3 regions of the Streptococcus sp. 2022WUSS037 genome follow, and region 1 is predicted to be linked to each of the others. Evidence: predicted binding sites of a transcription regulator. Region 1 holds the regulator's gene; each other region holds the start of a gene.
The links. Region 1 encodes CtsR, which represses protease genes until heat stress. Its sites were predicted from a motif close to TTGGTCAAAAAAGGTCAAANA; they were not measured.
Positions count from the first base shown of each region.

Region 2: a site for CtsR is predicted at 1,733-1,753, ahead of holA (DNA polymerase III subunit delta). Genes of this name have one in related genera too.
Region 3: a site for CtsR is predicted at 2,001-2,021, ahead of ODU55_RS04160 (ATP-dependent Clp protease ATP-binding subunit). Genes of this name have one in related genera too.

Region 1 is NZ_JAOTGJ010000001.1:74,324-78,663, forward strand. It holds gene ODU55_RS00310 (ATP-dependent Clp protease ATP-binding subunit) at 1-1,425, opposite strand, end outside; gene ODU55_RS00315 (CtsR family transcriptional regulator) at 1,429-1,887, opposite strand; gene ODU55_RS00320 (thioredoxin domain-containing protein) at 2,031-2,369, shown strand; gene ODU55_RS00325 (GNAT family acetyltransferase) at 2,369-3,070, shown strand; gene tsf (translation elongation factor Ts) at 3,446-4,340, opposite strand, start outside.
Region 2 is NZ_JAOTGJ010000005.1:47,998-52,337, reverse strand. It holds gene sodA (superoxide dismutase SodA) at 1-571, opposite strand, end outside; gene holA (DNA polymerase III subunit delta) at 649-1,680, opposite strand; partial or broken gene ODU55_RS03625 (MBL fold metallo-hydrolase) at 1,799-2,350, opposite strand; gene ODU55_RS03620 (G5 domain-containing protein) at 2,684-4,340, shown strand, end outside.
Region 3 is NZ_JAOTGJ010000006.1:46,718-51,057, reverse strand. It holds gene ODU55_RS04170 (peptidoglycan bridge formation glycyltransferase FemA/FemB family protein) at 1-611, shown strand, start outside; gene ODU55_RS04165 (peptide deformylase) at 641-1,051, shown strand; gene ODU55_RS04160 (ATP-dependent Clp protease ATP-binding subunit) at 2,275-4,340, shown strand, end outside.

The DNA of each region.
Region 1 (4,340 bases):
GTTTTGATTAGCTTTTGTTGTTTCTTTCGCTTCAAGTAAGAGCTTGCTGACGGTCTTGTACTTTCTAGCCATCAAGGCCTTGTCTATGCTGGTCAGACCTGTTTCCTCAGTCTGCCCTTTCACTCGATTTTGTACCGTTGCACTGGCTTCATCTAGCAAGTCAATGGCAGAATCTGGCAGGTTTTTGCTGGTCAAATACCGCTTAGCGTAGGTCACGGCAGTCTCAACAGCAGTATCTCCAATACGGACCCTATGGTATTTCTCAAACGTTCCTTTTAAACCTGTTAAAATCGCAATGCTATCTTCCACCGTCGGCTCTTCAATGGTTACTTTGGCAAAACGGCGTACCAAGGCTGCGTCCTTCTCAATATGTTTTTGGTACTCATCTTGAGTCGTCGCTCCGACCGTACGGAGAGTGCCACGAGCAAGAGCTGGTTTGAGGATATTGGCTGCATCCAAGGTCGAATCAATCCCTGACCCTGAACCCATAATGGTATGCAACTCATCGATGAAGAGGATGACCTGACCATCTTCCTCGATGTCGTTGATGATATTATTCATCCGCTCTTCGAAATCACCACGGAAACGAGTTCCAGCGATAACGTTCATTAAGTCAAGTTCCAAAACCCGCATCTTAGCCAAGCTGACAGGGACATCACCTGCAGCAACACGTTGAGCAAGACCCAAAGCAAGTGCAGTTTTTCCGACACCAGCATCACCAACTAGAACTGGGTTGTTCTTGGTTTTACGTGATAGAATTTGGATCATCCGCGAGATTTCTGCATCGCGACCGATAACTGGCTCCATCTTGCCTTCACGGGCCAAAGCGGTCAAATCACGAGTATAGTCCTCTAATCCACCAGTCTGTGGAGCTGGAGGCATGCCCATCATCTGCCCCATATTCGCAGCCTTGGATTTTCCACCCTTCATCACACTACGGATTGCTTTTAAGTCTTCCTTAGTAAATCCTGCACGGGCTTCCAAATTTTTACGCAAATCCAAGAAACGGATCTTATCATCTGAGTCTTCAAAATGAAAACCAACCTTGTCCAAAATCTGACTAGCTGTTGAACGTTTATCCAAGAGCATAGCCATGAACAAATGTTCTGTACCTAACTCCTTGGCCTTGACAACTCCAGCAATTTTCTTGGCCAAACTAGCCGTTTCATCCAAACGTTTTGAAGAAGGCAAGATACGGAAACTATCCAACTCTTCCCGATAAACCTTATCCGTCACAACAAAAGTCGCATGTTCATAGTCAGAAATCGAAACAGGATATTCTGCCAAGACAGCTCCCGCAACGGTATCATGGTTGATGACAAATGATAAGAGAACATGCCAGGTTTCCAAGTAATCACAGGCATAACGTTGGGCGACCAACTGGGCATCTTCAAATACCCTTTGTAAACCAGTTGAAATTTTCATGAATCAATCCTCTTTCCTATCTAAGCGTCGTAAGACTTGACGCATCATGCGAGCGCGAATGACACTTGCATCTTTTCCTAATATTTCATCAGAGCCTGTGGACAAAAAGAGATTGCCTTCTCGTTCTGTCATCAAACCTTCATCAAAAAGGAGTTGTAAAATATCCGCATATACCGTAGCAGATAGTTGCTCGCCCATATTGTTCAATAAATCATGAACCAATTCGTGCTTGTCCGAAAAGGTAATCCGACCAATACGAATGTAGCCACCGCCACCACGCTTGCTTTCCACTATGTAGCCTCGACTGGCTGTAAAACGGGTTTTTATCACGTAGTTAATCTGACTTGGCACCACTTCAAACCGACTGGCCAATTCACTCCGACGCAACTCTGCCACATTGACCTGGTCCAAGATGGCTTTGATATGTTCTTCGATATAATCTGATGTATTCTTCATCGCCATAGTATCGCCTCTTTCTTTGACTATCTTTGACCATTATACCCTAAAATGAAGAATTTTGAAAGCAAAAGCCCAGTCCCTTCCGTAGCAGAATTTTGAAATCTGCTCTGCTTTATCCTATAATAAAAGAAAAAAAGGAGAACATTATGAACTTCCAAGACTACATCCAAGATTTTACTAGCGTAACCGTGGAGCAGGCACAGGGCCTCCTAACTGCTCAAGAGGGCGACGTTCTCTTCATCGGACGAGCAACCTGCCCTTACTGCAACCGCTTTGCACCAAAACTCCATAAGGTCGCCCAAGACAAGCAAGTGACCGTCCACTTCCTCGACTCCAGCCAAGTCAGTCCTCAACTTCAAGCACTTCGCGACCACTACCAAGTGCCTACAGTCCCTGGTCTTTTAGTCGCTAAATCGACTGGCGTCCAAGTCCGCTGCAATTCCAGCATGACGGAAGAAGAAATTGCGGCTTTTATTGAGGACTAATGCTAGACATTTCCTACCAAGCCAACACCTTCCACATCTCTCATCACGGAAGACCAGTAGGCAAGATTCACAGCTACCAAAATCCCTACCACCAGACCAATACCTATCTGCGACTGGATTTAGTTGATTTCGATTGTACCATAGCAGAGCAGCTCTTCCAGTCCCTACAGACTTCCTTGGGCAAAAAGCCTCTTCAGGTTATGCTCTCCTCTGCAGAGCAGGAAAAAATCCATTTCCTCACCGCAGCTGGATTTGTCTGCAAGCGGAAATGTTATGAGTTCGAAGTGACCAAACAAGACTATCTCAGTCAAACAGGCACTACCAACCTAAACATAGTCCGCAAAGGTACCGCACTCTACCAAAGAGCTAGCCAGCGATTCTTTGACCACTATCAGACAGTTCATCAAGACATCAACCCTTGGACTGCCAGTCAAGAAGAATTCGAAAAGGATTTACCTGAACTAGTTTATACAGACTCAGAAAACTGGGCCTTCGTAGAAAACAATGAAATTGCCTACGTATGCGGAAAAGATGTACAAAGCTTTGATTCCTTCATCCAAGCAGTTATTGGCTCCCTATTTGAACAATATGAGCAAATTAGCTTTGAGGCTGATGACTGTGATCCTATCGCCATGCGCTTGGCTGACCAATTCCGACAACCACACAAACCTAGCTGGGATACTTATATTTTAGAAATCTAACAAAAAGCACCGACCACAAGGCCGGTGCTTTTTAAGGAGATTATGAAAAATATTTAGGATTGAGTATAGTATAACTCACTCGACCTACTCAGGCATCAGCCCTAAGACCGATTTATCAAAAAAAGAACCTCCTTTCGGAAGTTCTTGAATTGTCGAGCAGTCTTTCAGTTTGCTTTTAGTACTCGCTTCAAAGGTTTGGGGAACCTTTGAAGGCTGGAAATAGTGCGAACCAAGTTCGCCTCAAAAGAGCCGTAGGCTGTACTGAAGTACGGCAAGGCGAGTTCAAATACTCCAGTGGAGTATTTGAAGTTGGAAATATGGAAACAACGTTTCCTCGCTCGTCGAAGTAATAAAAGATAAAATGAAGACTACCAATTATTTACCAAGAGCTGCTGCCATCGTAGCTGCAACTTCTGCTTCGAAGTCGTTTGAAGCTTTCTCGATACCTTCACCTACTTCGAAACGAGCAAATTCTACAACTGAAGCGTTCACTGAGTTCAAGTAAGCTTCAACTGTTTTGCTGTCGTCCATGATGTAAACTTGTGCAAGAAGTGTGTAAGCTTGGTCAACTTGAGTATTGTCAAGCATGAAGCGGTCCATTTTACCTGGGATGATTTTGTCCCAGATTTTTTCTGGTTTGCCTTCTGCTGCCAATTCAGCCTTGATAGCTTCTTCAGCTGCTGCAATCACTTCGTCAGTCAATTGAGCTTTTGAACCGTACTTCAACAATGGCAATGCTGGTTTGTCAACCATTGCACGGCTTTCGTTGTCTTGTTCGATTTTGTGGTTGATTTGTGCCAACTCATCTTTAACGAATTGCTCATCCAATTCAGTGTAAGAAAGAACAGTTGGTTTCATCGCAGCGATGTGCATTGAGATTTGTTTTGCAAGAGTCTCATCTCCACCGTCGATAACTGAGATAACACCGATACGGCCGCCGTTGTGTTGGTATGCACCAAATGCTTGAGCATCTGTTTTTTCAACCAAAGCAAAGCGACGGAATGAGATTTTCTCACCGATTGTTGCAGTTGCGTTTACGTATGCTTCTTCAAGCGTTTCACCTGAAGGCATAACCAATTTAAGAGCTGCTTCGTTGTCAGCTGGTTTACCTTCTGCAATTACTTTAGCAGTAGTGTTTACCAATTCAACGAATTGAGCATTTTTCGCAACGAAGTCTGTTTCAGCGTTAACTTCAACAACTGCTGCTACGTTACCATCAACGTAAACACCTGTCAAACCTTCAGCTGCTACACGGTCAGCTTTCTTAGCT
Region 2 (4,340 bases), on a different contig from region 1:
TCCAGTTAATCACTTCAAAGAAGGCTTTGATGTAGTTTGGACGGACGTTACGGTAGTTGAGGTAATAAGCATGCTCCCAAACGTCCAATGCCAAGATTGGTTTCAAACCTTGCATGATTGGTGTGTCTTGGTTAGCAGTGGAGATAACTTCCAACTTGCCTTCTTTATTGACAACCAAGAAAGCCCAGCCTGAACCAAAACGAGTTGTTGCAGCTGTAGTGAAGGCTTCTTTGAAGGCATCAAATGAACCAAAAGTTGCATCGATATCAGCTGCTAATTCTGCTGAAATTTCTGTTTTTTCTGGTGAAAGCAACTCCCAGAAAAGAGCGTGGTTGAGGTGACCACCACCATTGTTGATAAGGGCTTGGCGGATATCAGCTGGAATGCTCTCTACATCTGACAAAAGAGCTACCAAGTCTTCACCGATTTCAGGGTGTTTTTCAAGGGCAGCATTTGCATTTGCAACATAAGTCGCATGGTGCTTGTCATGGTGCAAGGTCATTGTTTCTGCATCAATATGTGGTTCCAAAGCATCGTAAGCGTATGGAAGGTCTGGTAAAATAATTGCCATTTATTTGTTCTCCTATACTAATTGATATACCTATTGTACTCCAATGTGAGAGCCTTTTCAATTTTTTTGTCTGATAATCACGATGTTGCAATTTTTAACAAGGCAAGATCAAATAAGTAATCCTTATCAAACTGACCGGTCTTGATGTGGTAATCCGTTTCAATCAACAAGCGAACTACCTTTTTCAAAAATCCAATGGATAGGTAGCGGGAATCTCGAAGGGCAAATTTAATTTGGAATGGATTGACCTTCCGTCCCATGATTTCTGACAATTCTGCCACCATCTGTTGCTCACTTTTGCCCTGTTCTTGAAGAATTTGAACCTGCAAATAAGTCCGAAATTGGGTCAGCATAATGGCGATTAGTTTGATTTCGTCTTCTCCCTGTAATCGTAAGTCACGAACCAGCTGACGGGCCTCATCCATTTTGGACTGGAGAACCATCTGTGTCAGGTCAAAAATATTGTCTTGCAAGGTCTTAGGAATGGCAGCGTCAATGTCTGCCATCGTAATCAATTTTTGTCCCTTATAGGACTGTAAAAAAGCTAGGTTTTTACTGATTTCGGCAAAGTCAAAATTAGATTTTCCAAGGAGGTATTGAAAAACATCTCCCCCCATATTTAGACCTAGGCGACCAATTTCCTTCTGGAAAAACTGGCGCAAATCGGCTTCTTTCAGAGGACTAGTTTCCAAAATCAGACCATCTCGCTTGAGGAGTTTGACCAAGCGTCGTTTGCTATCTAACTTCCCTGGGGCTAGGATAATCAATCGTGTCGTGTCAACTGGATTTTCCAAATAAGCCTCAAATTGCTTGAGCTCGTCATCCGTCAAATGCCGCTTCTTATCCGTCGTCAAGTCAGCAAAATAATCAAGAATGACAACTTTTTCATCTGAAAAAAATGGAAGAGAAACCAAATCCAAATCCACCTGACTATAATCCGCCTCTGACATATCAAAATAGGCAAAACCAAGGTCTGCAGGATCGAAATCGATTTGTCGCAACAATAAATCTTTTGCAATCTGATATTGGCCGACATCTTCACCGCATAAAACAGTCAAGGGGCCTAATTTCTCTTTTTTTAATGTCTCAATCTGTCCAATAACTAACATGTATACCTCATATTCTGTTTTCATTTTACCACAAAAACGATGAGGCTGGCAAAATGTCAAAAAAGAAAAAACACAAAATCAATTGCTGAGATACCTTGATTTCATGCTTTTCATCATTTTAGTTCGCTAAATTTTTCGCAGTTGCGGGAATGACCAGTCGCCTATCTTGTTTCTCCGTAAAAGGAACAATTGGAGGTCGCGGTCTTTCCATATAGGCTACGACTTCTTGACCAGACGGGTCAAATTGGAGCAGAGAGTAAAATGGATCATGGTAAAACAAGAAAATGTAGCCATTTTCATAAGCTTCTTTTGTCCACCTTGTCTTAGCGGCGATGCTATCCATAGGATAATCATCCACAGCAGCCACCCAAAGTGGATTGCGGTGAACGTGAGTCAGAACGGTATCGGCCATATGAATGATGGTTTGGTGTTCTTGTTTTAAGAGAATCAAGCAGTGGCCATTGCTATGACCTCCGGTTCGATGCATCTCAATTCCTGGAATAATTTCTATCGATTCACCGAAAGTGATTACTTGCGATTGGATGGCTTCCCAATTCTCCTTGAGATAGGTCCCTCGGGTTCTAGGATTTGGATTTCTTACCTCATTCCACTCAATTTCATTGATGTAAATCTGTGCATTAGGGAAGGTTGAGACGATTTCACCATCTTCCATACAGGTTATATACTTAAATATTCACTTAATTTGAAAAGAAAAATGAAATAGTTCTAATTAAGATTTTTTCACTGTCAAAGAACCAATATTCACAAATGAAGTACTTTTAGATAAAAGATGATTTTCGGTAGTTTGGTGAATACTGACTGTATTTTAGAGAAACGAATGGTGAAGAGCTTAAAATCTAGCCTTAGAAAGAAGTATAGACAAATAATATAGGTTCTTAGTTAGTTAAAGTAAGCAACAACCGTTCAAAATACAGTATGTTTGCGAAAACGCTTAATTTATGTTATATTCTAGCTAACAACATGAACTAGAAAAGGGGAAAATATGGAACGGAAACAAAGATTTTCTATAAAAAAATTATCAATCGGTGTTGTGTCCATTTGTATCGGATTTGCATTTCTTACTCAAGGAAACAGTACTGTAGCAGCCGCTGAAAAGAGTGTTGAAGTTATTGTTAGCAACGCAACAGGAGAAGAGGAAAACATCCCTACTCAACCTACGGAAACACCTAACAATAAAAAGAGCATTCAAAATACGGAAACTACTACTCAAGAAGAAATCACCATAGATAATACGGTTGAGGGACAAACTGATACAGAAAAAAGCACCAGTCCGGAACAAGCGGTACCCGAATCTACCGCCAGTCATACTGACCACCTTGCAAATACCGGAGACACCACTACAACTTCATCTTCAACAGAGAGCTCAGTAAATGAAGTAGAGTTACCAACGGAAACTACTGCTCTTTACTCCCCTGAATCATCCTCTAAAATAGAAACTATCGACGCCAGTCTTAAAGCAGAGCAACCTAACACAAGCGAAGGAACAACAGCCCTTCGTGCCGCAACAAATACAAGCCCCACAACTACTGTGACTGGAAATGATACTGCTATCCAAGCAATTGAAAATGGAAGCATCACTCCGTCTAAAACGATAGCATCTCTAAACGCTGAAGAGAAACAAACTCTTAACAACCTTATTCTCACAAACTTTGAAACTAGCGCTGATAAAGTAGCTTTACTAGATGTTGTAAAACCTAAAGAGAGTTTAAGTATTTCTGATTTAACAAAATATTTTGTTCCGCTTATAAAACAACTAAAGTCGGATCCTAATTACAAGCACTTGACTGACCAAGAAAGGTCCGCTGAAGCAACAAAATTAGCGCTGATTGAAGCAAACAAAAACCTCTACGAAGATGCGAGTATTGAAGCTCTTGCGCCTGAGGCGAAAAACACTTTCCAACAACTACTTGCATTTAACAATGGTCAGCTACTTACGGAAAAATCAGGGCTTACAGTTGAAACTCTAAAAAATAATCTTAGTCAACTGTATCGTGGTGTCCTATACCTCCAGCAACAATACTCCTTTGAAAAAGATTTACCACAAACTCTTGTCTTTACTCCCCACACAATCGGTAATATCCAAACTGACCAGACAAGTGCCTATGACCGATTGATGGCTTATGGTGGTCGTATTACTGATAAACGGTCACTTGCCTTAAATCTTAATCAAAATCAGTTTAAAGAACGCCAAATTTCTCAATACACTGGTACCAAATCTACTGCTGAATTAGTTGAAAAAATAGCTCAATCTAAAGGAAAAGATGTAAATAGCTACTTTACAGAACAATCTCAGGCACTGATTGGAACTAGCCCGAACCTCTCCATCTTTGAATTATTAAAAACAAATAAGCCAGATTACATTCTCCCTATCCTCTCACAAGGAAAAGGAATTTACGTTGCGGGTACTAGCAACAGTTTGACTCTTGGGCTTTTAGATTCGTATACAGACCTGTACCCTGAGTTGAAAAACTTTACTAAAGAACGTGGGAAACAGCAACCTACATCTACTTTCTTTGATACAATCCTTACCTACCAAGAAAATTGGTTGACTTTCCTTAACTCTGCTAAAAAAGATAGTACAACTATTCCGTTTACACTAGCAGTAGATACGATGAATGTCTATAACGAGACCACCAAAG
Region 3 (4,340 bases), on a different contig from region 1:
TTCGTAGCATCAATCATAAGGAGCTTTCAGCTTTCAAAAAAATAATTGAGGAAACTGGAGCTAGACAAGGCTTTGAAGATAGAGATAGTGGTTACTATAACAGTCTTTTTGAAAGCTTTGGTACACAGGCAGATTTTTTAGTTGCAGAACTTGACCCGAAAGCCAGTCTAAAGCAAATTGAAAAGGAAATAGAAACAAGTGATAGAAATTCAAAACAGTATGCACAGCAAGTGCAGAAATTGTTGAAAAAACAGGAGGCGGTTCAAAATATTTTAAATCAAACTCAGACAGCTCCTATTTTTTTGGCATGTGCACTGATAATTTATGATGTGAATGAGGCAACTTATCTTTTTGGTGGCTCATATTCAGAGTTTCAAAGCCTATCTGCACCTTTCTTACTTCAATATGAGGCGATGCAACGTGCAATAAAACGAAATCTTAAGCGTTATAATTTCCTTGGTATTCAAGGGATATTCGACAGCTCAGATGGTGTTCTTCGATTTAAACAGAACTTTAATGGTTACATTTTGAGAAAAGCTGGTACTTTTCGCTATTATCCTCATCCTATAAAGCATAAAATAATTCAAATTATCAAAAAAATAGTAAAATAATACTATATACTTTATCGAAAGAGGTTCCCATGATTCAACCCATAATGAAAGATATTTTCTTCCTGCAGCAGAAGTCTGAGCCTGCGACTCAGCTAGATGTGCAGGTAGGTCAAGATTTACAGGATACTTTGGTAGCCAACGCTCACGCATGCGTGGGCATGGCGGCCAACATGATTGGCGTCAAAAAGCGGATTATCATCGTCAACATGGGTTTTACCAACCTGGTCATGTACAATCCCGTCCTCATCAGCAAGGCCAAGCCTTATAAGACTGAGGAGGGTTGCCTGTCGTTGGAAGGTACCCGCCCCACCACTCGTTATCAGGAGATTGAAATGGAGTTTTTGGATGCTTCATGGAAAAAGCAGAGCCTAAAGCTGACAGACTTCCAAGCTCAGATTGTTCAGCATGAACTAGATCATTTGGAAGGGATTATCATCTAGTAGCTATCAAATCTACCGTCAGTTAGATTTTTTATCGTCGTTTAGTTTATCTTTTATTACTGCGGCGAATGAGGAAACTTCGTTTCCTTATTTCCAACTTCAAATAATCTCATCATTATTTGAACTCGCTTTGCCGTACCTTGCGAATGTTACTTACGATCGTAAGTGCGATTTCCAACCTTTAATAGTCCGCTGGACTATTGATGCTACCTGCAGCTTTTGATGCGAACTTTGTTCGCTCTATTTCCCACCTCCAAAGGTTCCCCAAACCTTTAGAGCTAGTACTAAAAGTAAACTAAAAGACTATATCAAAAAGTCAAAAAAAGTCAAACAAAACTATTGACTTTTACTGACCAATGATGTAAAATAAGATTCGTAAGGTAAAGGACCTTACGAATTCTTTGAACAAAAGGTCAGTTTAGGTCAAACGAGAAGGGTTTGACTTACTCTTGAACCTATTGGTCAGTAAAAGACAAACTTCTAAGGAGGTTATATGAAAGACAGGATTATACCCTATTAGCGTCATTCAGTTTATCTTTTATTACTGCGGCGAATGGGAGTGGGAAAGAACTAAACCATTCATAGAAGAGTTCGTTTTCCCACCCCCGCACAGTTGATTAGGTTAGATTTGGAGTGTAAAACACGAACAAATCTGCCAATCAACCACTGCGCTGAGATGTTGACACTAACTTTGAGAAGCGGTGCTGGGCTTTTTGCCCAGCCTCTATCTCCAACTTCAAATAATCTCATTATTATTTGAACTCGCTTTGCCGTACCTTGCGAATGTTACTTACTATCGTAAGTGCGATTTCCAACCTTTAATAGTCCACTGGACTATTGAAGCTACCTGCAGCTTTTGATGCGAACTTTGTTCGCTCTATTTTCCACCTCCAAAGGTTCCCCAAACCTTTAGAGCTAGTACTAAAAGTAAACTAAAAGACTATATCAAAAAGTCAAAAAAAGTCAAACAAAACTATTGACTTTTACTGACCAATGATGTAAAATAAGATTCGTAAGGTAAAGGACCTTACGAATTCTTTGAACAAAAGGTCAGTTTAGGTCAAACGAGAAGAGTTTGACTTACTCTTGGACCTATTGGTCAGTAAAAGACAAACTTCTAAGGAGGTTAATATGAAAGACAGGATTATACCCTACTAGCTATTTTTTTAAAACAAAGGTCAGTAAAAGTCAAAAACAAATAAAACTTAAACGAGGTAAAAACGATGAATAACAATTTCAATAACTTTAACAATATGGACGATATTTTCAATCAACTCATGGGCAACATGGGTGGTTATAGTACAGAGCGTCGTCGCTATTCTATCAATGGTCGTGAAGTGACACCGGAGGAATTTGCCATTTACCGTCAGACTGGTCGCCTGCCACAGACAGAAGAAGTGGCTCAAACCCAGGCTAAAGGTCAGATAAAGTCAGACGGAATTCTGGCAAAACTTGGTTGCAATTTGACACAAGATGCGCGTGAAGGGAAGTTGGATCCAGTCATTGGACGAAACAAGGAAATTCAAGAAACATCTGAAATCCTGGCTCGCCGTACGAAAAACAATCCTGTTCTGGTCGGTGATGCGGGTGTTGGTAAAACTGCGGTAGTAGAAGGCTTGGCTCAAGCCATTGTCAATGGTGATGTGCCAGCAGCCATTAAGAACAAGGAAATCATCTCCATCGACATTTCAGGCTTGGAAGCTGGGACTCAGTACCGCGGAGCCTTTGAGGAAAATGTGCAAAATCTTGTGGATGAAGTCAAAAAAGCTGGCAATATCATTCTCTTCTTTGATGAAATTCATCAGATTTTGGGAGCTGGTAGCACTGGTGGAGACTCAGGTTCCAAGGGCTTAGCAGATATTCTCAAACCAGCCCTGTCACGTGGAGAGTTGACCGTCATTGGTGCGACCACGCAAGACGAGTACCGCAATACCATTCACAAAAATGCTGCTCTGGCTCGTCGTTTCAATGAAGTCAAGGTTAATGCTCCGTCCGCAGAAGACACCTACCAGATTTTGAAAGGTATCAAGCCGCTTTATGAAGCCCACCACAATATTGAATTGCCAGATGAGGTCTTGAGAGCTGCGGTTGATTATTCCGTCCAATATATTCCACAACGTAGCTTGCCTGATAAGGCTATTGATCTGGTCGATGTGACTGCTGCTCACTTAGCTGCACAACATCCTGTTACAGATATCCAGGCTTTGGAGGCAGAGATTGAACAGGCTAAAGCTTTGCAAAGTCAAGCAGCTGAAAAAGAAGATTACGAAACAGCACTCAATGAAAAAGTCCGCATCGACAAGCTCCAAGAACAAATTGACAACCACACGGAGCAACAGAAAGTGGTAGCGACTGTTAATGATGTGGCTCAGGCGGTTGAGCGAATGACAGGAATTCCAGTTTCACAAATGGGAGCTTCTGACATTGAACGACTCAAGGAATTGAAACATCGCCTGGAGACAAATGTAATTGGTCAAGACGATGCGGTGGAAGCAGTATCTCGTGCTATTCGTCGGAATCGTGCAGGTTTTGATGACGGCAACCGTCCGATTGGTTCCTTCCTCTTTGTCGGTCCGACAGGTGTGGGTAAGACAGAGTTGGCAAAACAGTTAGCGCTAGACTTGTTTGGTAACAAGGAGGCCATTATTCGTTTGGATATGTCTGAATACAGTGATCGGACAGCCGTTTCCAAATTAATCGGTACCACAGCTGGTTATGTTGGTTATGATGATAATTCCCATACTCTTACAGAGCGTGTCCGTCGTAATCCTTACTCCATTGTACTCTTGGATGAGATTGAAAAAGCAGATCCACAAGTGATTACCCTCCTTTTGCAAGTGCTAGATGATGGTCATTTGACAGACGGACAGGGCAACCAAGTCAATTTCAAAAATACCCTTGTCATCGCGACTTCAAATGCTGGTTTTGGTTATGGAATGCCAGAAGGTGAAGAAAATCAAGACATCATGGACCGCATCGCACCATTCTTCCGTCCGGAGTTCCTTAACCGTTTCAACGCAGTTATCGAATTCAAACACTTGGGCAAAGAAGACCTCAAGGCAATCGTTGATTTGATGTTAGGCCAGGTCAATAAGACCCTAGCTAAAAAAGGTATTCACTTAGAAGTGACTGAGGCAGCCAAAGAGTTCTTGATGGAAGAAGGCTATGATCAGGCTATGGGAGCTCGTCCATTGCGCCGTGTGATTGAAAATCAGATTCGAGACAAGGTGACAGATTACTATCTGGATCACCTAGATGTGACAAACTTGTTGGCTGATGTGGTGGAAAA